Regions from separate parts of the Desulforhabdus amnigena genome, predicted to be linked through region 3. Evidence: riboswitches for the same ligand, from Rfam matches in the RefSeq annotation. Region 3 holds a riboswitch; each other region holds the start of a gene.
The links. A riboswitch is a leader RNA that binds a small molecule or an ion and turns the genes downstream of it on or off. The one in region 3 is predicted to bind cobalamin.
Positions count from the first base shown of each region.

Region 1 (10,407 bases), 2.5 Mb from region 3:
TCCTGATCGAACATTTCATTATCATCATCGCTCTTGAATTTTCAGAAAAATTACATTCCAAAAAGAAAAGCCCATGTAAGGTGCTGGAAAGGTCCTCGCATGGGCTTTGTTATTGAGATGAAATATTTTTAGGCTGTTATTTCCAGATGTTATAATATATTCGTTTTTCAGATTCCAATACCTGTTTTTTTCCATGCCTTTTGTGTGCCTCTATGAGGAGCACCAACAATGCGAAATGATCAAGCTCAATTTTTTATTTTACCATCGATAGCAGCAGTCGTTTCTCGATGCAGTCGTGTATTCTTTCATCCCGAATTGGTGCGACCCGCTGTGGAAAAATGGGGAGATTATTTTCGGGATTTGGGAGAATGGCAAAACGTTTGTCACTTTTTCGATGACTCCGAGGAAACCGTTCGTTGGATTTTTGTTTTGGACATTTTAAACCATTGCTTCTGGCCAGATGTGGGCGAACCGACCTGGACAATACACTACGGTGGAAGTCCCCGATCAGGTTATTGGGGGTTGGCTGCAAGTCTCAAGCGTGCTCAAGAAAGTGGGATTCCTATCACTCAACCGGATTTTCTGGCAAATCTTTCTGCCGATGATCTGAAAGGGATTTTGTCGGGAAATGTGGAAATTCCACTCTTTGAAGAACGGCTTTTCAATCTTAGAGAAGCGGGTCGGATTCTGAACTCTACGTGGCGGGGTGATATCATTCATCTACTTGAGTCGGCAAAAGGAAATGCCCTGGTCGCAGTAAAAAAAATCGTGGATTCTTTTCCCAGTTTTCGCGATGACGCTCGATATGGTGAGATAGAAGTCTATTTCTGGAAAAGAGCACAAATCTTCATTTCGGATGTGAATCTGGCATTTGCTGGACGAAAGTGGGGAAAATTCATACATATGGATAAACTCACGGCTTTTGCCGACTATAAGTTACCTCAAGTTTTGAGAGCATTGGGAGTGATCTCATACCATCCGGACTTGGCCAGCAAGGTCGATTCCATGCAAGTATTGTCTCAGGGGTGTGAGGAAGAGATAGAAATCCGGGCGATGACTGTATGGGCGGTGGAAGCACTAAAGAATGCATTTGCGGCACAGGGAAGAGAAGTCAGCAGCACCTGGGTTGACAACTGGCTCTGGCAATTGGGGCAGATGGAATCCTTCAGAAAGAGGCCATACCATCGCTGCCGTACCATTTTCTATTGAACATGTCACATCCAGTGCCGAATGAATATTTCTTGAATCTGCGTCGTTCTGAACATTCGCCTGTCAGCAATACCGTTAATTGCTTACTTTCTGATTATCGAGTTCTCTATAATGTGTTATAAGAATTTCAGGGGGCACCACCAAAAATCAAGTTTCTGTTTTGATGGAGCAGGGATGGCCTTGCTCCTGATTGTCGCGCCCGAGTGGCGTTGGGGCAGGTGATTTCACCGAGCTCTATTGTAGACCATGACGTCGGTCATCGTGAGGAGTGCGCACTTAACCCATCTCCACAATTGAGAAAGGAGCCTCTTATGCTGTTTATGGCCATTTTTAATTATTCTCCGGAAGATCGTAATTTGGTTATCGAAAGAGGCATGGGCGGAAAGGAAAAGGACATTGGAGTGACGGTCAAGGGGGAGTGGTTTGACATTTCGGGGCATCGCGTATTCCGTCTTTTCGAGGCCGATGATGAAATTCATCTCGCATCATCCATTTATAACTGGACGGATCTGGGTGTGGCTGAAATCATCCCGGTGATGGAGACAGAAAAAGCGCTTAAGCTCATCAAAAGAACCCTCAAAAAATCTTAGTACTTTTCGAGAAAGAGTTTTTTCTGTTAAGCCTCTTCGTTGTGCCTGTGTGCTTAAATGGGAATACGGTGAAAAACCGTAGCGTTTGGCCGACGCTGTGAGCGGGGATGAAATCTGAGAAACAGCCACTGTTCCTGCAAGCCCGTATATTTTGGGCAAGGAATGGGAAGGAACAGAGAGTAAAGCGAACCGCAAGTCAGAAGACCTGCGATGGAGAGGATGCCTGAGTTTTCAGGGTAATGGCTCGAGATTGCCGAAGCCATCAAGCAATCCTTCAAACATCCCTTTGCGGAGAAGTTTGAAGGATTTTTTTTTGGAACGGTTATAGTTCAAGTAATTCATGAAGGAGGATAAATTGCAAAATCTCAAGAACTTGATGAATCGTATTGAACCCTGTTCAAAGGAATGGCAAGAAAAGGCATGGGAGAGACTGCATTCTCAGATCCGGCCTCGAGGTTCGCTTGGACATTTGGAAGTGATTGCCTCACGTCTGGCTGCCATTCAGGGTACTCTGACGCCGTCAGTCAAAAAGAAGCTCATCTTCACCATGGCTGGAGATCATGGTGTGGCAGAAGAGGGAGTCAGTGCATACCCCCAGGAAGTTACCGGACAAATGGTTTTCAGCTTTATCCAGGGATGGGCTTCCATCAATATCTTGGCCAAACATGCTGGAGCTGATGTCCGTGTCGTGGATTGCGGAGTGGCGGCAGACATCCCCGAAGAATGGCAGGTGGTGCATAAAAAAATAGGCAAGGGAACAGCAAATATTTGCAAAGGTCCCGCCATGAGCAGAGAGCAGGCTATTCAGGGACTGCTCCTTGGGGCTGGCCTGGTCGAGAAGGCCTTTCTCGAGGAAGGGTATGAACTGTTTGGTACGGGTGACATGGGAATAGCCAATACCACACCTTCGACGGCCATTGTTGCAACATTCAGTGGAAAACCCGTCTCACAATTGACGGGTCGCGGCACCGGGATTGATGATGAAGCTTTCAATCGAAAAGTCAGGGCGGTCGAAAAGGCATTGAAAGTGAATCAGCCGGATTCTGAAGATGCTTTGGATGTGTTGACCAAGGTGGGAGGTTTTGAAATTGCCGGTCTTGCTGGAGCCGTTTTGGGAGCTGCGGCAGTGAAGGCGCCCATCGTGTGCGACGGTTTCATCGCCACAGCCGGGGCTCTGATTGCCTGCCGGTTGATGCCTGTTGCGAAGGATTATCTTTTTATTTCACACCAGAGTCTGGAGATCGGACATGCAACCATGGTGGAGCTCCTCGGGTTGCGTCCAATTTTGGATCTTGAGATGCGTCTCGGAGAAGGTACGGGATCTGCCCTGGCTATGAATATTATCGAAGCGTCTGCGAAGGTCCTCAAGGAAATAAAAACCTTTGCAGAAGCGGGGGTCACAGATACGGGACACTGATAGACTGCAGGATGAGAAGGGGAGCTCTTTCCCTTCTCACCAGCAGTGAAGATCCAGTAGATCTAACCACAGCTCAAAAGTGCTCCCATGGCGTTCAATGCAGTTGATCCCAGGTTGAAGATACAGCTATCCCATGTGCACTCATTCTGGTGCTGTTTATAAAGATTTATAGATGTATGGGGGATCAGAGCCTGGAACATGGACATCCTTCAGGAAGTGTCAAATCGTATTTGGAATGGCTGTGCCCGGACTCTATCGAGGAAGTCCCGAGCGAGCCTGAGGTTGCGCCAAGCTTCGAGAAGTCTGAACGCGATGTTTTTGGCCGATCCCACTCCCGTGGGGAAAGCTCTCCGAAAGAGACTGCCTCTTTGGATGAGCTGAAAAAGAGTGCAGGCGATCTGCAAGAGAAGGTAGAAGATCTTGCAGGCGACATCATTGTTGCTGTAAACATGTTCCAGTTCAAATCCCCCGTTTTTTTGGACATTGAAGCCCTCGTTTTCAATGATCCATCTGCTCCTTCCTCCATCGTTGGCTATTTCGATGGCGCTTGCCTGACTGATTTTGAAATTGGTAACCCACTGGAATCGAGTGGTCCTGATCTGCCCTGTCTTATCCGGTTTGGTCTCAAGGCACCGGAGAACGCAAAGGGAGTGCTCTCTGTTTTCAGTATCGATATAGGGAATGTTGTTTACCCACCGGTATTGCTGGTGAATTCTGGCTTCTTTGCCTGTCCGGTACTCGAGGTGACACTCAGGATGGAATCTCTGGAGGGCCTCGAACTGTTGCTCAACGGAGGGGAGGTTATCCTTGTGAACGATCAAGAACTTCCAGCCGTATCGGTTGCACAGGTCAAAGGTGGGGCCGCCGGCAAAGAGGCTATCGAGGCTGATGCACAGGGGAAGCCGGGGGAATCTTTCTTTGAGTCTTTGTGCAAGCCGGTAGAAAGCCTTGAGCTCACAGTCCTGTTTGCCGGGATTCTCCCCGGGGTTCTCGATGAATTCCGTCATAAGGGAGAAGGCGAATCCGTTTGGGGTCACGAGCTTTGCCTCGAGCACCTCGTGGTAGTAGATCGTCTTGGTTCCGTGAGTCCGGGTGAGACAGTACGGGCAATGTCTCTTGTCGAAGGAAATGGTCCCCGTCCCATCGACAGCCACAACATAGTAGATGCCCCGAAGTCTCCAGCGAGAGAGCACCTTCTTTCTGATGAGGGTTTCGGCCATCCCGGTAACGGCCTCTTGAGCCTCTTGCGGAGAGAGCCTGAGGTAGAGATCATTAAGGGTATCACCATGGGGAAAGGAGTCGACACCGAAAAGGATCTCGAACTTTTCCCTGGAGGGCTCATTCTTTCGGAGTTGGTATGTGACCTGTCTTCTGGCTCCGAGTCTCAGCAAGAACATGAGAACTCCTGCAAAGCAAAGAGATGCAAGAGGGTAGTTGATCTTCCTCTGGTCTCTCGGATCGGATGCGCCTCCAAAAATCTTCTGGAAACCACCGAAGAAATGCTCCACCGTCTTGATGAGAATTCCGATCAGAGCTTCCTGCTCCTGCTCAGCGCTGTCCGTGGTAGGATTCATGGTTCGGAAATCAAAAATGAGATTGTTTTTCAATGCGGCCTCCTTCACCCAACGGGAACTCCAGTTGAGCGTGAAGAAATTATTTTCTCTCTTGAGAGGAAGCCCTCTCGTTTTTTGATTTTATCCCGATTTACTGTGCGAAGAAAAATCAATCGTTATTGCTGCCTTCTCACCTATGCTGGCACGATCATTTTTCAAATGGCTATTGCCAATATGTGGTCTGAAATTTAAGGTGAATCTGTTATTATTATATTTGTTTGTAAAAATGCTCTCAGGATCGATGGGGGTACTTGCAATGACCTTATCGAGCGGTTCATTAGGAGATATATTATAGTTATAATATGATGGCAATCAAAGCAATTGTAAGGAGAATGAAGTCATGGCCAATATTATGCCCGAAGGGGAATCCATCCGCAGGGCTGTGAAATGGATTTCTGCACGCCTGGAGGAATCTCCCAGTGAGTCGCCGATGAAGTATGTCAATGAAGCTGTCTCAAGATTCGACCTTTCATCGAAAGAAACAGAATTTCTGATGGAATTTTATCGGCAGCGAAAAGAGAAATCCTTATCTGACGCATAGATGGGATTGATTGTGGATTCAAGGGTTCGAGTCCTTCCAGATCCATTGCTTTCCATAGAGATCCCTTTGTATCGTCCCATGGCAGTGCTTCTCATTTTAAAAAACTTCCCCTCTCAGGGGGAAATTTTTAGAACAAAGTCCCGCTTTGAAGGGGGATTGAAGGGGATGTCGCAAATGCCAATATCATGAAAGACGTCCAAAAAGAGAATTGCTGGTCCCGTCTTCTCATGTTCAGTGGAATTCAAAATTGGTTTAAGGAGAAATGATGGAACATAAGCAGTTGAGATGTGAGGACTGTGGCTGGGTCGGAAATGCTTTTGAACTGGTTCGAGTCAATTTTACAATGGGTGATCCACAACCCTGCTGTCCAAATTGCGGAGGTGACCGCATTGGCGAATTCGAATTGCCGAGCTCACAGGACATATGATGCAGCACTTCAGGAAGAATGGAGAAATCTCCTGCTGTTAAGGATCGATCATGTCTGATCGACAGGGTTTTGACTTCGAACACTTTTATTTTAGAGAATTGCATCCCGATATTTTTATAGGAACAGCGAGCGACCGCTATTTGGGGTGGGTGGGGCAGATTTATTCGGAAGACCGCTACAAAGGCCGCATATCCAGCCGTTCCAAAAAGATCAAGGGGCGAACATTTCAGGAAGATGTTTTACCCGTGGAAAGCGTAGAGGAGTATTTCAATCATTTCAGGATATTGGAGATAGATTACACTTTCTATGGATTCTTGCTGACTGCGGATGGTGAGGCTACTCAGAATTTTCATGTGCTCAGCCGTTATAAAAGTCACTTGAAAGAAGATGACTATCTGTTGCTGAAGGTCCCACAGTCTATTTTTGCGCAAAAGATTTTGAATGCTGGCAAATATATTGCCAATGAAGATTATCTCAATGTCAAAGCCTTTATTGAACGCTTTTATGAACCTGCGCTAACCCTTTTGGGATCCAATTTGAAGGGTTTTATTTTTGAACAGGAGTATCAGCGCAGAGGGGAACGGATTTCCGCATCGGAATTGGCCCGCTCATTGGATTTCTTTTTCAACTCCATTTATCCTGATCCTCGCTATCATGTTGAGCTGAGAACGGAATCTTATCTCACGCCTGTGGTTTTTGACGTGCTTGAAAAACATGGTGTGGGCCAGGTACTGTCTCACTGGTCCTGGCTTCCCCCTCTGGCAAAACAATTTGCAAAATCAGGTGGTCGTTTTCTGAATGCGGAACGGCAGTGTATTATTCGCCTCATGACACCCCTTGGAATCCGTTATGAGGATGCCTATGCGCAGGCACATCCTTTTTCAAAGCTGGTTGAAGGCATGCTGCAGCCCGAGATGATCGAAGAAACGGCAAGAATAATGTGGGCAGGAATAGAACAGGAGGTGACAGTCAATGTGATTGTCAACAACCGGGCAGGGGGAAATGCGCCCCTGATTGCCAAGCGCATCGCGGAGGCTTTTACGACAGCAAAACCACAGTCAGGAAGTAAAACTGAAAAAAACGAGTGATTGTGGAATTATCGTGTTCCGGACTTGTAGGTTCTTCAATTCTTTGAGCGGGAAAGGCTTCTTCCCGCTCAACAAAATCAATGAAGGAAGGATTTCAGGAGGAAATCTCCCTTCTCTTAACGGACCGTTCAGGCGTCACGCCCACACTCTTTACCATTGTCGTACGGGACCAACGTCCAAATGGACAAAATCGGGATATCCCCCAACACCTCCCACATTCAACAAGAGAGCCGTTTTCTGGATATCGATGAGATCCACGCCCTCCAAACGTACATCTGCAGCCATACCTCTAATGTGGTAGCTGTTCTTGGCTACTCCATGTCCTTCTTGACGCAGGTATTCATTATAAGAAGGGGAGCGATAGCCCGAAACCAAATGATAATGTCTTTCTCGAGACCCCAGTTTTGTTCGGACAGCGTCCAAAAGGAGAAAAAGTTGTGGGTCTATGGGAAAGGGCGAATCATCGTATGAGCATCTGAAGAGATGATTGAGCTTAGTGAGGGCTTGGGGATCGAAGTCACCCCCTCTGTCGAGGTATTGGATGCTGAGAGATTCGTTGGTGTGAATGTTGTGCAAGTCCAGCTTTCCGGTACAAAGATACTTCAGCGAAACCGCTGCCTCTGCTTCTCTTTTGAAAACCTGCTGCGTTGATGCCGCCGCGGTACCCAAAAGGAGCAACTTTAGAGCCTGTCTTCGGGTCATGATCTCCTGCCTGTGTTACGTTAACGATAAAGCTTTCTTCCTGACCAACCATGTTATAGGCTATTCCAAAAGTATCGATCGGCTACAGCTTGCTGGTATTTTGCAAACGTCATGCCGAACAAAAAAGATGCTTGTCCTGAGAGACTGGATTCCCATTTGTGTCTCATAGAATTCCTCGGGCATGCGAGATGCTGTTTTACCAAAGAGGAATAGACGGCAGTCAGGAAAAAATTACCTAAGGGTCTGTAAAAGAACTACTTCCCGGTTTTCCTGGATTCCAAGTTTCACCGGAAGCCAGTCTTCTTTGAAGAAATATGGAACTTGTTTTTTTACAGGCCCTAAAAACCTATGAATAAATCAGAATCTGTTGTTGTTATGAGGTGTTGTGACTTGTGGGTTCAGTTTTCATAACAGTGCACACCTCCTCTCATCTTCAGTAACTGAACACAAAACTTCAAAAATCAACGGAATACCATGAAGTCAAAGTCCAATCTTTGATTTTCTGCTATTTTAAAGGAGAATAGGATTGTAGCTGCCCGCTTTACCAATTCTCCCATTCAAGATTTTGGCATCCTACTTGATCTGAAGACTGTTTTGCAAGTCCCAACTCTGGGGCAACAAGACCTGTTGTTTAGGTAACCATTTTATATTGTTGTAAATTATCTAAAAAATCCCAACGATTTATGTCAGAAAAACCTGAGGGGAGTGATGATACAAGGGACGATGCAGATGTAAAACTGTTCTCGTCAATAGATTGGCGTAATGTGAGATGACCCCTATGGGACGATTGTCGCTGTCAATTACAGGAACACCGGTGAAAATGGATTGCTCAAAGAGAAGCTTTTCTTCTCTCTTGCCTGATCCTGCTGTGCGTTAGAGATAGCGGTTGTTTTGCTTCAGTGCATCAGGTATATTTTTTCCAAATTTAATAGAGATCTTCCATAATTGAGAATCGATCGCATTTGTTTTCTGAGGTTTTTGCATGACGATCCGAAACCTTGACTATTTTTTCAGACCCGCCTCAGTTGCGCTCGTCGGTGCGAGTAAGAAAAAGTCCTCCATTGGCGGTGTGCTCACGAGGAATCTTTGGAACAGCGGATTTGAAGGAGAGTTGTACGGGGTCAATCCAAATTATGAGGTGATCGACGGCATCCCGCTCTACCCTGACATTGCGAGTCTTCCCAAGGCTCCTGAACTGGCAGTGATCGCCACCCCGCCGGATACTGTGCCGGGGTTGGTGAAAGAGCTTGGCGCCCGGGGCACAAAAGCCGTAGTCGTCATAACGGCAGGGTTTGGGGAAAGTGGGGGAGCGGAAGGGAGAAAACTCAAAAACGCCATGCTCGAAGGGGCGAGACCACATCTGCTGCGGGTGCTTGGACCCAATTGCATGGGGGTCATGGTTCCTCGAACGCATCTCAACGTAAGTTTTTCCAACGTACAGCCATTGCCGGGCCAAATCGCTTTCGTGGCCCAATCCGGGGCCGTGCAGACGGTTGTGCTCGACTGGGCAACGGCTCGAAACATCGGATTTTCTCATTTTGTTGCACTGGGAGAGATGGCTGATGTGGATTTCGGGGATATGTTGGATTATTTGGCCAATGACCCCTATGCTCGAGCGATCCTCCTTTATATGGAGTCGGTGACACAACCACGAAAATTCATGTCTGCGGCTCGTGCCGCTGCACGTATGAAGCCGGTCATCGTGCTCAAGGCCGGCCGTCATATGGAAGGAGCCAGGGCTGCCGCTTCCCATACGGGCGCTCTGGTTGGTGATGACGCTGTTTATGACGCTGCATTTCGCCGTGCAGGAATGTTACGTGTGTACGATCTGCAGGAACTTTTCAGCGCCGTCGAAACTCTGGCGACCCTTCCCCCCATACGAGGCGATAGACTTGCAATTCTTACTAATGGTGGAGGGATAGGAGTTCTGGCTACCGATTCCCTTATGGATGAGGGCGGAAAACTGGCCGAATTTTCTGCAGAAACCATGGATCGTTTGAATGCGCAACTTCCTTCCATCTGGTCCCATGACAATCCGGTGGACATGATCGGTGATGCCTCCGGAGAACGATATGCTGCAGCTCTAGAAGCGATGTTCAATGATCCCGGAGTGGATGCCACTCTTGTCCTTAACTGCCCCAATGCCATGGTGGACAGTGCGGAGGTGGCACAAGCGGTGATAGACACTTACCAAAAGAAAACAGCGAAGGGAGTACGTCCCGTTTTATTGACAAGCTGGGTGGGTGGCACAAGCCTCGATGCAGGACGTCACCTGCTGATCGAAAACCGGATTCCCACCTATGATGTTCCTTCCGATGCTGTGCGCGCTTTTATGCAGATGGTCCGCTACCAGCGGAATCAAGCGCTTCTGATGGAAACACCGCCAAACCTTCCCGAAATATTCAAGCCGGACGTGGAGTGTGCTCGGGGAGTGATTGAGAAAGCCTTGGCAGAAGGGCGCGAGTGGCTCATGGAAACGGAAGCCAAAGAGGTCCTTTCTGCCTACCGCATTCCCGTGGTTTCCACCTATTTCGCTGAAGACCCGGAAAAATCTGCCGTTGCCGCTACTAATCTCGGTCAGCCTGTCGTCCTGAAAATTCTCTCTCCCGATATCCTCCACAAGACCAGGGTGGGGGGGGTTGTCCTCGATCTCCAAAGTCCGGAACTTGTGCGCAGGGCTGCAGAGGTCATGTTGGAAAGGGTTCGTGAGGCGATACCGGACGCAAGAATCAGGGGCTTTGCTGTGGAACCCATGATTCGACGTTTGCACGCTCATGAACTGATTATCGGAATGACCGAGGATACGCTTTTTGGTCCGGT
Region 1 covers NZ_BSDR01000001.1:994,476-1,004,882, reverse strand. Annotated here, with positions in the region: gene QMG16_RS04405 (4Fe-4S dicluster domain-containing protein) at 1-6, shown strand, start outside; gene QMG16_RS04400 (queuosine 5'-phosphate N-glycosylase/hydrolase) at 229-1,209, shown strand; gene QMG16_RS04395 (DUF3303 domain-containing protein) at 1,521-1,799, shown strand; cobalamin riboswitch at 1,822-2,026, shown strand; gene cobT (nicotinate-nucleotide--dimethylbenzimidazole phosphoribosyltransferase) at 2,155-3,216, shown strand; gene QMG16_RS04385 (hypothetical protein) at 3,426-4,823, opposite strand; gene QMG16_RS04380 (hypothetical protein) at 5,170-5,370, shown strand; gene QMG16_RS04375 (DUF72 domain-containing protein) at 5,848-6,885, shown strand; gene QMG16_RS04370 (peptidoglycan L,D-endopeptidase MepK) at 7,036-7,587, opposite strand; gene QMG16_RS04365 (bifunctional acetate--CoA ligase family protein/GNAT family N-acetyltransferase) at 8,570-10,407, shown strand, end outside.
Region 1: it holds a riboswitch for cobalamin, as region 3 does, so the genes downstream of both, cobT (nicotinate-nucleotide--dimethylbenzimidazole phosphoribosyltransferase) here and QMG16_RS14765 (hypothetical protein) in region 3, are expected to answer to the same signal.

Region 2 (10,407 bases), 190 kb from region 3:
CCCAAGACCATCACGATCGAAGCAAAATTCATCCATCCCCTGGAAATGCATTATATGGAAATGCAAAAGCCGAAACGCTTCGGAGTCCTTGCCAGGGGAAAAACGGAAGATCTTCTCAATACGCTGCAGAGCGCTCAGGGAAAAGGCCCCGATCAGGACCGCACCTTTGAATTCTGGAAAACCACTTACACCATCAAGAGGCCCGGAGACTACACTTTCTTTGTAGAGCCCGCTCCCTACTGGGAACCTGCCGAAGACAAATTCATCGTTCACTACACCAAGGTCTGCGTGGATGCGCTGGGACTGGAGGAAGGCTGGGACACGCCCGTGGGGCTCGAGACGGAAATCAATCCCCTCACCCGTCCTTATGGGCTCTGGACCGGGAACGTTTTCACCGGCCGGGTCCTCTTGAAAGGAAAACCCGTGCCCAATGCGGAAGTCGAAATCGAATATCTCAATGAAGCCGCGGGAGACAAGGGTGTCGTCAAGGCCCCGTCCGACCCTTATGTCACCCAGGTGGTCAAAGCCGACCGAAACGGGGTGTTTACCTATGCCATGCCGAGAGCCGGCTGGTGGGGTTTTGCCGCCCTCAGTGACGCGCCCTGGAAGCTCAAGAAAGACGGTGTCCCCAAGTCGGTGGAAATCGGCGCGGTCTACTGGGTTCATACCATCGACATGCCCTGATTCTACAACGGGAAAACGAAGACGGTAGCCTACCCCGCAGGACAAGTCTCTTCAATGGAGAGAACAATGAATCAAAAAATGATTAAATATATAATTATATTATTTTTTTTACTTTCATTCCTCTTTGTTGGACCTGCCTTCGCTCACAAAGTGAACGTTTTTGCCTATGCTGAAGGTGGCAAGATTTACATCGAAAGCTATTTTCCCGATGGAAAATCGGTGGAGGGAGGACGCATCGAAATCCTGGACAGTCAAAATCAGAAGGTGGCCGAAGGGGTGACGGATAAGGAGGGAAAATGCGTGCTGCCTATTCCCAAAAAGGATGATCTCACCATAGTGATCAATGCGTCCATGGGACATAAGAACTCATTCCTGCTGAAAAAGAGCGAACTGGGAGAATAGACGATGCCAGGGAATCACGCGATGCGTCGGAGGATCTGCCTGCTCGCCTTTTTGTTGGTCTTGATCTCCTGCCTGGCGGGATGGAGCGGGAATGGCTTTGCCGCAGTGGAGGATCAGGCCGGTAAGCCGACCTTGGAGGATCAAGATGCTCCGCCGGCTGCAGTGCCTGCCACGGACTGTCGGCAACTGGCGGCGCAGATCGACCTGCTGCGGGGCCTCATTTCCAGGGAGAACGGCCAGATCAAGCGGGAACTCGCTGCCATGAGGGAAGACCTGGCCCGGCCTGGGTTCCAGGAAATTTTTGCAGGAATCGGCTATATTTTTGGACTGGCGGGAATCGGGTTTTATGTTCACGCCAGGCGGAACCGGGCCGCCCGGAAGAGGGAAAACGAGCTTTAGTGCCGCTCTAAAAAAGAAAGGTATTTGCCGTGCATATCTCTGATGGCGTGGTCCCGACTTCAGTCGCGCTGGGAGGGTTTGCCGTGAGCCTTGCCATTACCGCCTGGAGCGCTCGTAAGACAAACCCCGATGATCTGCCCAAAATTGCCGTGGTGACTTCGGCCTTCTTCGTAGCCTCCCTCATACACGTGCCCATCGGTCCGACAAGCGTTCACCTCTTGATTCCGGGGCTTGTGGGCATTCTCCTGGGAAACAGCGCATTCCTTTCCATCGCTCTGGGAATCGCCCTCCAGAGCCTGCTCTTTCAATTCGGCGGAATCACGGCCATTGGGGTCAACGCCTTCATGATGGGAATTCCCGCCCTCATCGCAGGATGGATTTTTCGCATGCTCAGAGGCGCAACCCTCGCCAGGCACGTTTTTGCGGCGGCCGTTGCGGGGGCAATGGGCGTGGTCCTGGCAGTGCTCATCCTGGCTTCCCTTCTCCTGACGGGAGGTGAAGACTTCCTGGGAGTGGCCAAGATCGCCATGTATGCGCATCTGCCTGTCATTGTGATTGAATCCGCCGTTTCCGCCTTCGCGGTTTCCTTCCTCTACAAGGTCAAACCCGATCTGCTGAATGCCCCCTTTTCCCTGCCTCCTCCAGGGTGATGATCCCATGCCCCCTGCGATTCATGTCATCGAGGTATCAGCCACAGTCCTTGTGCCGGTTCTGGCCGGCCTTGTCCTGCTTTGGTTTCTTTCCAGGTGGCTGCTGAAGTCCCTCTCCTCCGTCAAGGACTTGCCGGAAGGGGAAAAGGGGAGGGATTGGAGCATCCCTCCCCTTGATTCCCAAGCCCACGGGGATTCCCCCTTCCACCGCTGGGACCCGAGGATCAAGATCGTTGCCCTCCTTTTCTTTATGTTTTGCGCAGCTTCCCTCACGCGTCCGTTCTGGGCTTTCATCGCCATCGTCTGGGGAGCGCTCTCCGTAGCGACGGCCCGCATTCCCTTCCGCTATCCCCTGAAGCGGCTTACCGCCATGGCGGGCTTTCTCGGGATGTTTTTGGTGATGATGCCCCTTACCGTTTCCACGAAAAGCGGGGATACCCTTCTGGTTTTAGGCGGACTGACTTCGGTCCCCCTCAACTTGAGAGGTTTTGCACTTGCCCTTCTCATCTGCCTGAAAGCCTCCGCCATTGCCCTTCTGGTGGAACCACTTCTCGCCACTTCCCCCTTTCCCGTCACCATGCAGGCCCTGGCCGGCCTGCGAGTCCCCCGGACCGTCTGCCAGATGCTCATGCTCGCCTATCGCTACATCTTTGTCTTTCAGGAGGAAGTGGTTCGCATGAACAAAGGCATGAACGCGCGGGGTTTCACCAAAAGGACGGATATGGAAACCCTGCGCACCATCGGGAACTTCCTGGGCATGCTCCTCGTGCGAAGCTTCGAGCGTACTCAACGGGTTTATGAGGCCATGCTGGCCCGCGGTTACACGGGGGTTATGGTGGGGGACTTTGAGTTTCACGCACAAAGGCAGGATTGGGCCAAGGGCGCCTTTTGGTTTGCTGCCGGGCTTGCATTGATCGTCGCGGATCGCTTCACCGTTTTGCCGGATCTCACGGCTTTTTTTCTAATGTGACAAGAGAGGTAAAGAAATGGTAATGACACCGCACAAGAGAGAATTCGCATTTCCGGGCCTTGTGGTCTTCATCTCCACGCAAGACGAGCAAGGTGTGAGAAACGTGGCTCCCTATTCCAACCTCATGCCCATCCTGCGGCCGACCGACTTGGTGTGTGTGGCTTCATGGCACAAACGGGATACACTTCGCAATATTCGAAAGACGGGAGAGTTCGTTTTGAATGTTCCCCCCGTGGAGATGGTGAAGCACGTGATTCCTACCGCAAAGCACTATCCACCTGAGACAGACGAATTTGTGGTGGCGGGGCTGACTCCGAAAGCGTCCAAAACGGTGAAACCACCCGGCATCGAAGGCTGCCTCGCATGGATGGAATGCAGTCTGGTTCGGCAGCACATCGAAAAGGAATATGTCCTCATCATCGGCAAGGTGAAGCGGCTCGAAATGCAGGAAGACCTCCTGGATGCAGCGGGTGGCTTCGACCCTCACAAAGCCGATCCTTTGATGGTCCTGCTGAACAATTCGGGAATGCGGTTCGTGACGGTAAAGGACACGGGTTACACCGAACCTTACGGGGCCATGTTCCCGGACGGCAAAGACAGGTTGGCGCACCTCTACAAATAGAGCACCATCGGATGTCAGGGAGAGCCGGCAACTGTCCGGCATCATAAAGAAAAGCTTCGTGGAAGTGAGCGGCTCTCGAAAAACCATCCCATTGCAGTGAGGCCCGCGGAGATGGCATCTTTCCAATCAAATGATTATTATTGTAGTCGAAACCGGAAGGATGGTTTTCAGTGAAATAGAAAGGGGTGATGTTTCTAATGGAAAAGATAAGATGCAAAACAAGCACCCTTGACTATACAACTCTTCGTGAACTTGCACAATCCCGTAACGTAAAATATGTGGAAGCACGGGGATTGGATATGAGGAAAGGGGTGCGCTTTCATAAGGATGGAAGCGACTGGATTGCAGTAGATGCAGGCTTGCCTGTGGAGGAAAAAATCCGGACACTAGGCTATCTGCTGGAAAACGAACCCGCAAGCATGGCAGCAAGGATTGGAATGAAGGGTGATTTCTCTGAAACGAGCTCTTTAACCCCTGTTCTGACCTTATGCTGTTCGTGAGTGTGATTTACACTGCGCATATTGTCATGTTTGCCCTCGTAGTGAGAGAGTAGAAAGATGTGAACAATCTGGATGCTCTCTGGTGTGAAAAGGAGGTGATTTGCGTGGAAAGCTGTGAACTGCCGACAGCAGGAATGTTTGACAAGGCGATTCACCTGCGCATCGAGGAAAAAGACCTCTCTTTTGAACGAGCCCGAGATGCTGCCTACAAGCGTGCTCACACTTACAGTTCCGATCCGATGCTGCTCAGCTGGTTTGACAGAAAAAGCGGGACATACTTTCCGAGCGCCGTTGAATGTTGTGGCAGGGGCGAACCCAGTTGGCTTACCTACGCACACGCCCGAGGTGGAGACCTGGCTATAGACATCAATGATGAAGATTACATTTTTGTCTTCAGGGCTAAGGAAGGTTTGAGTTAATGCATATGGGGTCAGCCCTTGACATAGGACAAAATCAAAAAGAAAAAGTGCTTGTCCAAGAAGGCCTGCCCCCTTTTACCGTGAGAATTCTTTTGACAAAATCTCGCGGTATGAATAAAAAGGGTCGCAAAAAATTGAGATGAGCACTTTCCAGGTGCCCGAAAGGGAGAATAGGGAACCGGGTGAAAATCCCGGGCGGTCCCGCCACTGTAACCGGTAGTCCACCTCATATCCACCGTCGGTCGTCCGTTTTTGGCAAGGCAGGCGGGAAGGGAGGCGCGGGCGTTCTAATCCGGGAGCCAGGAGACCTGCCTGAAAGTGTATGAACACAACCCGTGGGGGTTGGTACAAGGTGTTCATGGATGATGGAAAAGTCCATGCCGTAATCGGCATGGACTTTTTTTTGTTCTGAAAGGCGGCATGGTGCATGCGTAAACCAAGTGCCGGTCCTGATGAATAAAATCAACACCAGGAAAGGGATCTGATGAATCAGTTGAGTGAAGCTCTTAATGGAAAAATCACGCCGGAAATGGAACAGGTGGCGGAAAAAGAGGGAATTTCTCCCGAACGGGTAAGGCAAGGTGTTGCAGAGGGCACGCTGGTCATACCCCGAAACAATCGGCGGAGCGGCATGATCCCCTTGGGGATAGGCGCAGGGCTGAGGACCAAGGTGAGCGCCAGTGTGGGTCTTTACGGATCCGGTGCAAGCGTTGGTGTCGAAGTCGAAAAAATCAGGGCGGCCGTTGACGCCGGTGCGGATTCCATCATGGATTTGAGCGTCAGCGGAGATATCGACGCCATGCGGCGCCAAACCCTCGCGGTCACCCCCACACCCGTGGGAACGCTTCCCCTCTATCAGGCCATCGCGGAAGCGGCGGCAAAACATACGTCCCCGGTGCACATGACGGTTGAGGATCTTTTTGAGGTGATCGAGCGCCAGGCAGCAGATGGGGTCGACTTTCTGGCGCTGCACTGCGGCACGACCATGGACATCGTGCAACGGGCCAAAAACGAAGGCAGGATAGACCCCCTGGTGAGCTACGGCGGTTCCCATCTCATCGGATGGATGATCCACAACCAGCGGGAAAACCCGCTCTATGAGCACTATGACCGTGTCCTGGAAATAGCCCGGAAATACGATGTCACGGTCAGTCTCGCCGACGGCATGAGGCCCGGGTGTGTGGCCGATTCCCTGGACGGCGCTCAGGTGCACGAACTGGTCGTCCTGGGAGAACTCGTGAGGCGGGCGAGGGAAGCGGGAGTCCAGATCATGGTAAAGGGGCCGGGTCATGTTCCCCTGAACCACATCGAGGCGACCATGACGCTTCAGAAAAGCCTCTGCAGGGGAGCGCCCTACTTTGTTTTCGGTCCCTTGGTGACCGATATCGCCGCCGGCTACGATCACATCAACGGCGCCATCGGGGGAGCGATAGCGGCATGGGCGGGAGCCGACATCATCTGCTATGTCACGGCCGCCGAACACATCGGCATTCCCGACGTCGCCCAGGTGCGCGAGGGGGTGATCGCCGCACGCATCGGCGCACATGCCGCGGACCTGGCCAGGGGGCTCGAAGGAGCCGCGCAGTGGGACCTGCGACTCTCCCGGGCCAGGAAGGAGCTGGACTGGGAAGCACAGCTTGCCCTGGCCATAGATCCCGAGCGAGCCAGGGAGCTCAGAAGGCAGAGAAGCGAGGAATCTTCTTCTGCCTGCGCCATGTGCGGAAAGTACTGTGCGATGAAAGTGGTGTCCCGGTATTTAGGGACTTCCGAACGATCTTGCTGAGAGAAAGGATGAATCCATGACTCAGGTGCTGGCGGCCCGTGCGGGCAGAATCACTCCCGAAATGGAAATGGTGGCTCACAGGGAGAATGTGGATATCGAGTTTATACAGGCTGGAGTGGCTTCGGGGAGCATCGTCATTCCCAAAAACATCAGGCGAAAAGCATTCACCTGCTGCGGTATCGGACAGGGTTTGAGGGTTAAAGTGAACACCCTGATCGGTACCTCCAGCGATCGGGACGACATCCGGATGGAAGCCCGCAAGCTTGCCGTCGCGCAGGATGCGGGGGCCGATGCCGTGATGGATTTGAGCACCGGCGGGGATATCGACGGCGTGCGGCGGCAGACGCTGGCGCAGGCAACGGTTGCCGTCGGAAGCGTACCCATCTACCAGTGCGCCATCGAGGCCATCGAAAAGCGGGGAAGCGTGGTGGCCATGACGGCGGACGATATGTTCGCGGCCATCGAGAGGCAGGCGGCGGAAGGTGTGGACTTCATGGCGATCCACTCCGCTTTGAACTTCGAGGTCATCGAGCGCCTCAAGACCACCGGGCGGGTCACGGACGTGGTCAGCCGGGGTGGAGCTTTCCTCACGGGCTGGATGCTGCACAACGATAAGGAAAACCCCTTGTATGAGCAATTTGACCGGTTGCTCGAGATCCTGAAGCGCTACGACGTGACATTGAGCCTGGGAGACGCCATCCGGCCCGGTGCGACGGCGGATTCCCTCGATGGAGCGCAGCTGCAGGGGATGATCATTGGCGGTGAGCTGGTGGCGAGAGCTCATGCGGCCGGAGTCCAGGTCATGGTGGAGGGACCGGGGCATGTCCCCATGCACCATGTCCGGGCAACCATGCTGCTGCAGAAGCGTTTGTGCAACGGCGCACCCTATTTTGTCCTGGGAACACTGGCCACCGATATCGCCCCCGGATACGATCACATCACTTCGGCCATCGGCGGCGCCATAGCCGGTGCGGCCGGTGCCGATTTCATCTGCAATGTCACACCGGCGGAACATCTCGGGCTGCCCACGGAACAGGATGTCAGGGATGGGATCATCGCCGCCCGCATCGCCGCCCACGCGGCGGACCTGGCCAGAGGCAACAGGCAGGCTCTCTCGAAGGACCTGCAGATGGCCCGGGCCCGGGTGGCCCTGAACCTGGACCGGCAAATCGGCCTTTCCATCGATCCCGAAAAGATGAAAGCGAACGGCGCAAACAGGGACGGCGGCCATTGCTGTGCCGTTTGCGGCCCCCAGTGCGCGGCGCAGGTCGCAGCCCGGTATTTCGGCATCGCCTGAACCGGGATTGAATGGGGATGATGAAAATCGGAGGTCTGGCCATCAGACTTTTTTATCCGCAGATTGCGCAGATTTTCGCAGATTAAGAGCCTATCCAAAAACCTACCTCGGCAGCGGACACCCCCCTTTAATTCCCCCCTCAAGGGGGGACCAAGGGGGGTGTCGCAAAGTCCACAGGTGGTTTCTGGATAGGTTCTAAGAAACCAGCTCTATTTCAAGGAATCGGAGGGAATCGAATGGGATCGATACTTCAGACTACTTTGGAGGGAATAAAACCCTTGAGCGCCGACTGGCGTCTAAAGGCCAGGAAACATTTGGATAACCTGGCCATTCCCCAGGGAAGCCTGGGAGATCTTTTGGGTCTGGCGGAACAGCTGGCGGCCGTCAAGGAGAGCCTCCGGCCGTCCGTCACGAGCAAAGCGGTGGTGACCATGGCTGCGGATCATGGGGTGGTGGAGGAGGGCGTGAGCGCCTTTCCACGGGAGGTGACCCCCCAGATGGTGGCGAACTTCGTAGCCGGGGGGGCGGCCATCAACGTTTTGGCAGGGGTCGTGGGGGCCCGCGTGGTGGTTGTGGACATGGGGGTTGGCAGCGATCTGGACAGGTCGTTTGAAGGAAAAGTCCTCTTCCGCAAGGTGGACTATGGTACGCGCAATATGGTTCAGGGCCCGGCCATGAGCCGCGAGCAGGCCGTGAAGTCCCTCGAGACCGGCATCGAGATCGCCGGTCGCCTGGTTCGAGAAGGCGTTGAACTGCTCGCCACCGGAGACATGGGCATAGGCAACACGACGCCGAGTAGCGCCATCCTTGCGGCCTTTTCCGGGTACCCGGTCCGGGAAGTCACCGGAAGGGGGACGGGAATCGGCGACGATGCCCTCGAAAATAAAATCCGCGTCATAGAAAAGGCCCTGGATGTGAACAGCCCCGACCCCGCCGACCCCGTGGATGTTCTGGCCAAAGTGGGCGGATTCGAGATCGGCGGCATTGCCGGCCTGATCCTGGGGGCCGCCCGCCACAAGGTGCCCGTTTTGGTGGATGGCTTCATCTCCTCGGCGGGGGCCTTGCTGGCCAAAAGGCTGGCTCCCCCTTCCCTGGACTACATGATCGCCGCCCATCAGTCCCTGGAATCCGGGCACCGGTTGATGCTGGAGGAACTGGGCCTGAAGCCTCTGTTGAATCTGAACCTCCGGTTGGGAGAGGGAACCGGGGCGGCCCTGGCCATGAATATCGTGGAATCCGCGGCGCAGGTGATCAACAAGATGCTCACCTTCGAGGATGCTGGGGTGAGCAGAAAATCTTGAGGGATGCAGGATGAGACATCTGCCGTTTTTGGAACATGACTCCCGGGAGAGCGGTGCGCAGTATCTGGAGGATCTGGCTACGGGATACTGGTTTTCGGAAGCGCTTTTCACCGCGGTGGAGCTGGATGTCTTTTCCCGGCTCGATCCAGGGGGAAGCTCCGCCGCTCAAATGGCGCAGCTGCTGGAATGCGATGCCCCGGCAGTGGAGCGCTTTCTCGATGCGCTTTGCGCCATGGGTCTGGCAACCTATAATGGCGGGTTCTATTACAACACCCCAATCGCTTCAAACTACCTCGTCAAAGGGAAGGAAGGCTACCAGGGAAATTCCATCCTCTGGCGCAGGTACCTTGCCGCTCCCTGGGGGAACCTGAAGGGCTCTCTCAAGGCCGGCGGAAGAGTCCCCGACTCCGTTGCCCGGGAACCCGGGCAGCTCGCTAGGCGCATCCGCAGCTACATCCGCGCCATGGATGATGTCGCCCGGATCAAGATCCGGGAGATTCTGCCGCTTTTCGGCCCTGTTTCGGGAAATATCCTGGATGTGGGAGCGGGTTCCGGGGCCGTATCGGCCGGTTTCCTGGAGCGTTTTCCCGGCGCCGTGGCGACCCTGCTCGATTTGCCGGACGTACTGGATTGTGCCGTCGAATTGCTGCGCCCGAGGAAGCTGGAAGATCGAATGACTTTTTGCCCGGCCAATATCCTGGAGCCCTGGCCGGTGAGCGAAGGGGCCTTCGATCTCGTGGTCCTCTCCAATGTGCTCCACGCCTATGCGCAGACCGAGGCCGTCCATCTGCTGGATGAAGCCCGGCGATGCCTCACTTCCGACGGCTTCCTGGTCGTCCACGACTTTTTCCGGGAGCATCGTCCCCAGAAGGCCGCCCTTTTTGACTTGAACATGCTGCTCAATACTTACAACGGGAAGGTTTTTGCCGCCGAGTGGGTGCGTGAGCAGCTCACGGGCAAAGGACTTCACGTCACGGATCTCATTGCCCTCGGCTCGGACACGGGTGTGATCGTCGCCTCCAGGGATGCAGAAAAGCTGGCCGGGCTCCGCCTGGCAGTTCCTGAAATCGTCCTTTGAAGGGATTGGCGCCAGGTTAAGCATGATTCGACATTGTCAAAGGAGCATGATAATCATTGCATTCACCGTTAACCCGGGCGATGATTCCCGGTGGAAAGAATCACCCGGCGAAAACTCATGAGTGAACGCAATAAAATCCTTCTTTTCAAGCCAAAAGAGGGTCATGAACGCAAAGAAATCTTTCGAATTCTCCCCATGCGGTCTTGCCACCGGCGTTGGAAGCTTGCCTTTCGTTGATCCGGCCAAGGCGGTCTCCTTCGTGAGAAGGTACTTCACGGCCATTCCACATTGGCCTCAGTTGC
Region 2 covers NZ_BSDR01000001.1:3,276,655-3,287,061, reverse strand. Annotated here, with positions in the region: gene QMG16_RS14020 (DUF4198 domain-containing protein) at 1-684, shown strand, start outside; gene QMG16_RS14015 (hypothetical protein) at 763-1,086, shown strand; gene QMG16_RS14010 (HI_1622 family ECF transport-associated protein) at 1,108-1,485, shown strand; gene cbiM (cobalt transporter CbiM) at 1,515-2,135, shown strand; gene cbiQ (cobalt ECF transporter T component CbiQ) at 2,143-3,105, shown strand; gene QMG16_RS13995 (flavin reductase family protein) at 3,128-3,727, shown strand; gene QMG16_RS13990 (hypothetical protein) at 3,925-4,227, shown strand; gene QMG16_RS13985 (AF1514 family protein) at 4,332-4,646, shown strand; cobalamin riboswitch at 4,781-4,976, shown strand; gene thiC (phosphomethylpyrimidine synthase ThiC) at 5,131-6,429, shown strand; gene bzaB (B12 lower ligand biosynthesis ThiC-like protein BzaB) at 6,446-7,726, shown strand; gene cobT (nicotinate-nucleotide--dimethylbenzimidazole phosphoribosyltransferase) at 7,963-9,027, shown strand; gene QMG16_RS13965 (class I SAM-dependent methyltransferase) at 9,038-10,105, shown strand; gene QMG16_RS13960 (uroporphyrinogen decarboxylase/cobalamine-independent methonine synthase family protein) at 10,269-10,407, shown strand, end outside.
Region 2: it holds a riboswitch for cobalamin, as region 3 does, so the genes downstream of both, thiC (phosphomethylpyrimidine synthase ThiC) here and QMG16_RS14765 (hypothetical protein) in region 3, are expected to answer to the same signal.

Region 3 (10,407 bases):
ATTTGCATTGAAGACGTCCGATGAAAAGATTGATTGCAACCTCCCCCTTCTGCAAGGAATTGAAATCCAATGCCGCGGATATTTGCTTCAGCGAAGAATCGTGTTGTGGTTGGTGTGGGAATCGTGCTCTTGGCTTCAACCGGATGTATTCCCATGAAACAGACCAGGGTGGCTGCCGTCGCTCTCACTGTTGAGGATGTCGCCAGGGCGGCTTCCAAACAATCCAGCCCGACCATTGTCAAGCAGGGAACGCCGGCCTATCTCATGCTCATGGATGGTCTCATCGAAGCCTACCCGAAGAACAAAGACCTTCTCACCGCAGGCTGTCAGGGGTATGCTACCTACGCTGGCTCGTTTCTGACAGATGAGGAAAAAAAAGAAGCGGAAGCGCTCTACGACAAAGCAAAGCATTATGGATTTCGAGCCCTTTCCCATCGCGGGGATTTTGCCGGGGCGGCCTCGGGCAATATTCAGGAATTCGATCGGTTCCTGCAAAAGTACGATAAGAGGGATGTCCCCGAACTCTTTTGGACGGCCAATGCCTGGGCTGGATGGATCGGTATGAATATCAGCAGTGTTGAAGCCATGGCGGATCTCCCGGCGCTGGAAGCTGTCATGAAACGCCTTCTGGAACTGGATGAATCTTACTACCACGGAGGGCCTCACCTTTTGATGGGAATTTATCTGGCTGCAAAACCCGCCGCTCTTGGGGGGAATCTTCCTGAGGCCAAAGAACATTTTCAGAAAGCCTTTGCGTTGGGAAGCGACAAGACTTTGATGGCAAAGGTTCTCTATGCGCAGTACTATGCGCTGGGAGCCAGAGACCGTGATCTTTTCGTGAACACTTTGAAGGAAGTATTGGCTGCTTCCCCCGGTGAAATACCGAACCTGACGTTGAGCAATGTGATGGCCCAGGAAAAAGCCGAGAAGCTTCTGGCCAGGACGGAGGAATATTTTGAAGAACAACCGTGAATCGTTTCTGTCCGAATCGAGATCTCCCATCGCGAAATACGTGTTTTGGGGGATATGTTTTTGCTTCGCCTATTGTCTCATGACGCCCCACCATGCCTTGGGAGCAGGAACGCCGGAGTTCGAAATCAAGCTCGCCACACTGGCTCCCGACAACAGTTCGCTCATGCAAATTTTCAAGGAAATGAACGACGAATTGCTTCAGAAAACGGGAGGCAAGGTCGGTTTCAAGATGTTTTCGGGGTTTGTCCTCGGCGACGAGGAGGATGTGTTGAGGAAGCTGCGCGTTGGACTTGTCCATGCCGCAGTCTTTACGGCCACGGCTCTTACCGACATGGATCCGACTCTGCGTGCGATGCAGGTCCCTTTCCTCTTCCACAATTATGGGGAAGTCGATTACGTTATGGGAAAAATGGAACCGGATTTCAGGAAGAACTTCCTGCAATGCGGCTATGAAATCCTGGGCTGGCCTGAACTGGGTTTTCTCTATTTCATGTCCACTTCCCCCATTGCCGGCCTGGAGGATTTGAAAGGCAAGAAGGTCTGGGCCAAGGCGAATATGCCCATGTCCCAGGCGTTGATCGACAGAGCCGATGTTTCGACGGTGGCCATAGGCATCCCGGACGTGCTGGTCGCTCTACAGACGCACCTCCTGGATGTGGTCTATAATTCGCCTTATTATGCGCTGGTGACTCAGTGGAATACCCAGATCAAGTACTTCACGGATCTTCCTCTTTCCTATATTGGTGGAGCCCTCCTCATCGATAAGAAAGTGATGGCGAAGATCCCCGAGCCTCTCCGCCAGACGATGCGGGAAGTATGTGCAAAACATTTGAAGCGGCTCAATGAGAAGACCCGCCAGGATAATGATGAGGCCATCCAGGTCATCCTCAAGCGAGGCGTTCAGAAGGTGACTCCCAATGCGGCCCAGGTAAAAGGGTTTATCGATCTGCGTGACAAAGCCATGGCCAGTCTCGATCCAAAGTTTCTGCCGCCTGATGCGGTCGCAAGGGTCAAAAGCGCCCTTGCCGAATACAGGGCCGAGCATCCCTAGAAACTAATGGCTTCCTCCATACTCAACAGCATTGTGGTTGTGACCCGGTGTTATGGAGTGGTCGAAAAGTGGATTCTGGTGGCGCTGGTCCTTTTTCTCACCGGTTTTTCTCTCTTTCAGATCATTCTCCGGAATTTCTTTTCCACGGGGATTGTCTGGGGGGATACGCTGCTCAGGCATATCGTGCTCTGGGTAAGCCTGCTTGGAACCGCGCGGGCCACGGCAGAGAACAAGCATATTCGCATCGATTTTCTTCCCCGCCTGCTCAATCCCAAAGGCAATTTTGTCGTTACGCTCGCAAGCGATCTGTTCTCCTGTCTTGTGGGAAGCCTGCTTTTCTACGCATCCTGGACCTTTCTTGTCAACGAGAAGGCGATGGGGGATTTTGCGTTTGCTGCCGTCCCCTACTGGTGGCTCGAAACCATCTTTCCTTTCAGCTTCGCCGTCATGTCCCTCCGGTGTGCATACCGGTTCATCATCAGTCTGAAGCAGGGTCCAAACGGTAGCGAAACATGAAAATGTTCCTGAGCCTGATTTTGAGCTTGCTGGCCATCTCCGGAATGCCGCTCTTCATCGTCATTTCTGCGGCGGCCTTGCTCTGTTTTTATTTTCTGGATGTAGATCTCTCCGTTGTCATCATTGAAATGTACCGGCTGGCGGCCAATCCCATGCTCATCGCCCTGCTCCTGTTCGCTTTCGCCGGCTATGTCCTTGCCGAAAGCGGAGCCAGCAAGAGGCTTGTCCGGTTTTCTTCAGCCATTCTGGGGCGGACTCCCGGTGGTCTGGCCGTTGTTTCCCTGCTTTCCTGCGCCTTTTTCACCGCCCTCACCGGGGCTTCCGGAGTGACCATCGTGGCTCTGGGCGGACTCCTCTATCCGGCCCTTATCGAGGATGGCTATGAAGAAAATTTCTCCCTGGGCCTCCTCACGACATCGGGAAGCCTGGGACTCCTGTTCCCGCCGAGCCTCCCCCTCATCATTTACGGGGTGGTTTCGGACACCAAGATTTCAGACCTTTTTCTGGCAGGCGTTGCGCCGGGATTCCTCATGCTGATCCTGCTCTCCCTTTACAGCATGTATTCAGCGGTCCGCTGCGGTTGCACAGGGATGCATTCCCGGTTCAACTTTTCCGAACTGGCGGCGGCGGGCCGGGAAGCCATTTGGGAAATCCTTTTGCCTCTGGTGGTCCTGGGAGGAATTTTCGGCGGTTTTCTCGTACTGAGCGAGGCTGCCGCCGTTACGGTCTTCTATGTGCTCCTGGTGGAAATGGTCATCCACCGGGAAGTGAAACTGCGAGACATTCCTTCCATCATACTGAAAACCTCCATGATGGTGGGGGGAATCATCATCATTCTTGGGGCCTCCCTCGCCTTCAACGCATTTCTCATCGACCAGCAGGTGCCCAACAAAATTCTCGAATTGATGCAAACCTATGTGAGCAACAAGTATCTCTTTCTCCTGATCTTGAATTTCTTTTTGCTTCTCGTGGGGTGCGTGCTGGATGTTTTCTCCGCCCTGGTCATCGTGGTTCCCCTTATCGTTCCCCTTGCCATGAGCTACGAGGTCAATCTGATTCATCTGGGGATCATTTTTCTGACCAACCTGCAGATCGGCTATTCCACGCCTCCCATCGGAATGAACCTTTTTATCGCAAGCCTTCGCTTCGAAAAGTCCATCGTGCATCTGTACCGGGCATCTTTGTCTTTCCTGGCCATTCTCCTGATCACCCTTGGAATCATTACCTTTTTCCCAGCCTTGAGCCTCCTCTGGATGAAATGAGTTTTGGGTGATGCACCTCTCTCGTTTTTGATTTTTCCACTTCCTTTTTTCATGGTTATCTTTGATTTTATTCTTTCGATAGATGAAATCGGAAATCAAACGATGTTCATGAAGAAATGCGGTTGAACATCTGAAAGGAGGAGAATCCATGGATTTTCTGCTTCCTGCTGAAATAATGGAAGAGCGAAAACGTTTTGAGGATTTTCTCAGGGAGCGTCTGGCGCCCCATGTTGCCGGATGGTATCGGGAAAGGATGGTGCCGCGGAGCTTTTTCCAGGAACTGGGGAAAGAGGGGTGGCTCGCGTTTGACCAGGGGAAGGAGGGTCCCGTGGAGCAACCCGTCCTCAAACAATCGGTGCTCATGGAGGAGCTGGCCAGGATTTCCCCGGGAGTGGCGGTCGCCGTATTGGTGCAGATTTCTCTTGGAACCAAAGGGTTGACCCTGTTTGGTTCCGAGGCGCAGAAAAAAGCTCATCTGGAATCCGCCATCCTCGGGAATACGCTCATATGCCTTGGAAATACGGAACCCACAGCTGGAAGTGACGTGGCAAACATCTCCCTCAATGCCGAAAAGGTGGACGGCGGATGGGTGCTCAACGGGACGAAAGGCTATGTTACTAACGGCAATATCAGTGATATTGCCATCATCACAGCTGTTACCGGCCCTCGGGCGGAGAGAAGCCGGCGCATGTCCATGTTTCTGGTGGACCTGTCGTCGAAGGGAATCAGCAGAAAAAAGCTCAACAAGCAGGTTTGGATCCCTTCAGATCTTACCCGACTTCAGTTCAAAGACGTTTTTGTCCCCGATGAGAATCTCCTGGGGGAGCATGGACGCGGGTTGCAGCAGGTTTTGGAGATTTTCACCAACAGCCGGGTGACCATCAGTGCGCTCGCTCTGGGAACTGCGGTGGGAGCCTTTGAACTGGGTGTGGATCATGCCCGGAAGCGGGAAGTCTTTGGGAGAAAGATAGCTGATTACCAGGCGAAATCTTTTGAAATTGCCGATTTCTACAGCAGGATCGAAGCGGCGAGGCTCGTGCTGTGGAAAACGTGCTGGAATAAAGACCGCGGCGGAGACTTTCGGTTGGATTCGTCCATGGCCAAGTATCTTACGGTAGAGATTGCCCGCGAGGTGGGAATGTGGGCGGCCGACCTGTTTGGAGCCGCCTCCGTGATTTTCGAGCACCCCATCCACAAGTTTCCCATGGATGCCTGGGCGGCTTCTCTGGGGGAAGGAACACAGGATATACAAAAACTGATTATTTTCAGGGAAGTGATGAAGCGGTTGTCTTGAGTTCAATATTGGGGGTTGAGCAGATCGAGTTTTTTGGGTATCTCCTTTGGGTGATGAGTATGATGTATGGTACATAAATTTCAAACGTATGGGAAAAAAGAAAGAATGGGGTATCCAGTCATGCAAGAATCTTCTGACATTCTTATGGGCACTGTTCGGGAATATGCGGAGGCTGAGAAAGAAGAGGTTTACGGAGAAAAGCTTTTCGATCTGAATCGGGAACCCACTCTCATGGGAAGAATGGAAAATCCGACTTCGTCGGGTATCATCACGGGTCACTGTGGTGAAACCATGGAAATATATCTGCGCATTGAAGGAGAACGTATCGAGGAAATAAGCTTTTTCTCTGACGGGTGTGCTTCCAGCCTGGCGTGTGGTTCCGTGGCGGCGGAACTGGCAAGAGGAAAAAACATAGACGATGCTGCGGCGATAGAGGGAGATACAATCCTCATGGTGCTCAAGGGACTGACCGAAGAAGAGACCCACTGCGCTTATCTGGCTGCAGAGGCATTGCATGCTGCCATCCACAACTGGATGTTGAGGCAGTAACGTAGCCAAGTGAGGGGACCGGAGGGTCCCCTTTTTCTATCCGCAGAGTCTCAAAGGGGTTCCCTGGATTTCGAAGGCGTCCTGGGCTTCGCTGTATGCAGCCCTGACACAAAAGACCGTGTGAACTCCCTGAGTCATCATCTTCCACCAACCGTAGGCGATATCCGATTCGGAGGTTGCAAGACACACCCGGTCCGCTCCCAACCGGTTCCGCGTCTCGTCCAAGTCCATTGTATCCTGCAATGCGTTTTTCCCTTCCGTCACGTAAAGAATGAAGCCTTTTTTCATCCTGGACCTCCATGAACGTTGAAGAGTCCCTGGAAGCACGAGTGCTTCCAGGGGGTAAGAGGTTAGTGTGTGTTGAGGTAGGGCTGGTGCTGAAGCAAAAAAAAATCCTTAGAGCCGAAGCTCTAAGGATTGCACCCTGTTTAAACTTGATCCTTAGGGAAGACTATACGGGCATTGCAGACATTTTGCATATGAAAGGCATCGCTTTCGTAGAGTAGAATTCCCGGCCTGTAAAGCCGATGAGGTCTGCACTCCGTATTCGAGGTCCTTCAGTATTCTACCGTACCGAGTCCTCAAGTGGTCAGGCTGGTCTTCTGGCTCTCGGATCTCTCTACTCACCGCACCTTCCCATCACATCCCGAATGTGACAGTGGCTTTAAAGGCGGCTTTCGTCCCCGATCACAGCGGCGGGACCGCTCCCGATTGTCACGGGATTCCCTTTTAAGCTTTGCAGCACCTGATCACTATGCAATTATATCGAGTATTCCTCTACTACAAGGGGGGATGGCTGTCAAGTCTCATTTACAAATATTTCTATCTACGGTTCGAGGACGATCTTTCCAAACTGGTCGCCCTTTTCCATGATTTCGAAAGCCCGGCGCCCTTCTTTGAGGGGCATGATCCGATGGATGACAGGTTTCAGTTTTCCCGCCCAGAGGAGAGAGGTCACTTCTCTGAAGTCCTGATGTGTGCCCATTGTGCTTCCTATGAGACTGATCTGCTTGCTGAAGATGAAGCGGATATCGATTTCGGCCTGAGGGCCGCTCGTGTTTCCCACTATGACGATGCGGCCTCCACGCGCCACCGCTCTCATGCTCTTGTGGATGGTGGCGGCTCCCACGTTGTCCACTACGACATCCACGCCGCGTTTGTCCGTGAGCTTTAACACTTCCCTTTCCCAGTCGCATTTGGAACGATCCAGAACGATATCGGCTCCCAGCTCCCGTGCGCCGGCTGCCTTTTCTTCATTGCCTGCCACCACGTAAACGGTTGCCCCTGCAAGCTTTGCAATTTGGATGGCCATGCTGTTCACTCCGCCTCCGGCCCCCACTACCAGAACCGATTCTCCAACACGCAGTTTGGCTCGGTGGATGAGCATGCGCCAGGCTGTGAGGGTAACCAGGAGAGGGGCCGCTGCTGACGGAAAATCCATATCCTGCGGCATGGCCATGAGACTCTCCGCCGGGACGACCACATATTCCGCCAACCCTCCGCGTACCTGTTCGCCAAGAATGTGGTAACCGGGACTCAGGCTATGTTCTCCGCGCCGGGTGAATTCATCCTCTACGGAGTTTGAACCCGGATCCACCACCACACGGCTTCCCAGGCTCCAACCGGTGACTCCCGGCCCCAGTCCCGCCACAATACCGGCAACATCCGAGCCGCCCCAGTGGGGCATCGGCAACTTAAGTCCCGGCCAGCCCCGCCGTACCCAAATGTCCAAATGATTGAGGGCGCAGGCTTTGACCTGGATGAGAACCTCACCCGGTGCCGGTTGAAGATCCGGAACATCGCAGTACCGTATGACTTCAGGCCCCCCGTGTTCGTGGAAACAGAGTGCTTTCATGGTCCTGGTTTCCTCCTTTCACGACGTAATGCAGGATCGACCGCCGTTACATCAATGAGGCGGAATGTCAAAGATTCGTTGCTATTGCTTCAGTGCTTAAGCTAAAATCCCCACATCGAACATTCAAGCCTGCCTTTCGATGGTATTTCTTGGAGTTTCTTTCCTTGGCATTGTGATTATGTTAAAAAGGTTGGAATTTTTCTGATTTTGCCTCAAAATAAAAAATTTTAAATTTCTCTTGCTTATGAGGTGATATAGATGAAACACTTAGGTTTTTTCAGGCGGAGGCAGGAAATGAGCCTTCTTCGCTGGCTGTTGTTCACTTTTTTGGGGTTCATCGCTTGTGTCGTCGCCATAGCGGGTATTGCGGCTTTCGCCTTTTATATTCAGCTGGATCGGTCTCTGCCCAGTGCTCGCGCTCTCAAGAACTATCATCCGTCTCTGGTTTCGAGTGTCTATGCTTCCGATGGTTCTCTCATTGGGGAATTTTATACGGAACGCAGGTTTCTGGTTCCTCTGGATCGGGTACCGCCCTATTTGATAAAAGCCTTTCTTGCGGCCGAAGACAGCCGGTTCTATGAACACGGAGGGGTCGATCTTCCCGGCATTTTTCGGGCCTTTATGAAAAATCTTCAGGCGGGGGAAATTGTTCAGGGAGGAAGCACCATCACGCAGCAAGTAGTGAAATCTCTCCTTCTTACGCCGGAACGCACGGTTATCCGTAAACTCAAAGAAGCCCTCCTTGCCTACCGTATCGATCACACGCTGAGCAAAGACGAAATTCTCTATCTCTATCTCAACCAGATTTATTTTGGTTCGGGGGCCTATGGCGTGGAAGCTGCGGCACAAACTTATTTTGACAAGCATGTCGAAGATCTCGATCTTGCCGAAGCTTCTCTCCTTGCAGGGCTGCCCAAAGCTCCCACCCGGTTTTCTCCGCATCAGAACTATGCTTCCGCCAAGGATCGCCAGAGGTATGTGCTGGATCGTATGGTCGAAGTGGGATTCATTACTCAGGAAGAAAGGGATAAAGCCTTTGTGGAACCCTTGAACCTGGCCAGGCCGAAGCGCTGGAGGCTCAAAGAGTTCAATCACTTCACGGAAGAGGTGCGGCGGCAGGTGGAGGCCAAATACGGCCGGGACGGACTCTATAAAGAAGGCCTGAAGATCTATACCACTCTGGATCTGAGAGCTCAGGAAATGGCCGAAAAGGCCCTGGACCAGGGATTGCGCCAGCTGGACAAGCGCCACAGTCGTTACCGGGGGATAAACCTCAATGTACCGAGGGAAGATTGGCCGAGTGCTCTGAGAGTGCTCAACAGCACCAATGGAGAACTGCAGCCCGAAAAAATCGTGGCTGCTCTGGTGATGGATTATGATCCTCAAAGCAGATCCTGCAGGTTGCAGATAGGGGATGCACAGGGGATTTTACCCTCTTCGGGGTGGCAATGGGCAAAGATTTCAGACAAACGGGCGAGTAAGATGTTCCGGGTGGGTGATTTGGTTCGAGTTCGTCTGGAAAATCTTCAAAGTGACAAGACCTGGACGACCGTCCTGGAGCAGGATCCTGGAATGGAGGGCGCTTTCATGGCTATGGTTCCTCAAACGGGAAGAGTCCTTTGCCTTGTCGGTGGAAGAAATTTCGCTCAGAGCCAGTTCAATCGCGCAACACAGGCTATTCGACAGCCTGGTTCGGCCTTTAAGCCCATCATCTATTCCGCCGCTCTCGATAAGGGCTACACGGAGGCATCCATCCTGATCGATTCACCCATCGTCCTGAACGATCACAGCCTCAGGGGGCTTTGGAAACCCGCCAACTACGACCATCAGTTCTGGGGACCCATCCTGTTGCGGAAAGCACTGATCCATTCTCGCAATGTTGTGACCGTCAAGCTCCTGAATGCCATTGGAGTGGACTATGCGATTCAATATGCCAGAAACTTGGGAATTACCTCCCCCCTCACGCCCACCCTGGCCCTCGCTCTCGGGGCGTCTGGCGTGTCTCTCTGGGAGCTGCTCACGGCGTATACTCCTTTCGCCAACCAGGGAAAACGGGTTGATCCCTATATGATCGAAAAGATAGAGGATCGGGACGGCAATATTCTGGAGGAGCACCGGGTCGCACCCGAAGATGTGATTTCGCCTGAAACGGCTTATGTTATGACCGACCTGCTGGCGGGTGTCGTGCAGGAAGGTACGGCGAAAAAGGCCAAAGAGCTGGACCGGCCCGCAGCGGGAAAAACGGGAACCACCAATGAAATGAGAGATGCCTGGTTTATCGGTTATACTCCGGATGTTTTGGCGGGTGTGTGGGTGGGCTACGACGATCACAATGTTTCTCTGGGGAAGGGAGAAACGGGAGGTCGGGCCGCTTGCCCCATCTGGGTTTCTTTCATGAAAGAATGGCTGAAAGAAAAGCCTGTGGAAAGTTTCCCCATTCCTTCCGGCGTTGTTTTTGCGAAAATCAACGGTCATACGGGGGCTCTTGCTCGATCCAATGATCCTTCGGCGGTCTCTGCCGCATTTGTGGGGGAGGTGCCCGTCAGATCGCAGCGCTATTCAGCTCCTTCACAAAAATCCGGAAATTCTTCTCCTGCTTCTTCTGATACTGCTTCTGCCACGGTTTCTTCCTCGCCGGCGGAATCTTTTTTCAAATCCGATCTGTTTTGAGGCAAGAACTCAGCGGTTGGCCGATGGGCTTTCGGACCGGTTTCTATACGGTCGACCGCTGAAAACCACTCATTGGGACCCGATACATGCAGCGCTACTTCGGCCCTCAGGGGCTTTTGGCTCAAAAAGTAAAATCTTTCGATTTTCGTGCCTCCCAACTGGAGATGGCCCAGGGGGTTTTTGAATGTCTCGGCAGCGAAGTGCCTCTGCTGGTGGAAGCGGGGACAGGGACGGGGAA
Region 3 covers NZ_BSDR01000001.1:3,466,984-3,477,390, forward strand. Annotated here, with positions in the region: gene QMG16_RS14735 (TRAP transporter TatT component family protein) at 70-972, shown strand; gene dctP (TRAP transporter substrate-binding protein DctP) at 956-2,023, shown strand; gene QMG16_RS14745 (TRAP transporter small permease) at 2,030-2,539, shown strand; gene QMG16_RS14750 (TRAP transporter large permease) at 2,536-3,801, shown strand; gene QMG16_RS14755 (acyl-CoA dehydrogenase family protein) at 3,950-5,095, shown strand; gene QMG16_RS14760 (iron-sulfur cluster assembly scaffold protein) at 5,216-5,644, shown strand; gene QMG16_RS14765 (hypothetical protein) at 5,681-5,932, opposite strand; cobalamin riboswitch at 6,220-6,408, opposite strand; gene QMG16_RS14770 (zinc-binding dehydrogenase) at 6,471-7,499, opposite strand; gene QMG16_RS14775 (penicillin-binding protein 1A) at 7,758-10,169, shown strand; gene yoaA (DNA repair helicase YoaA) at 10,256-10,407, shown strand, end outside.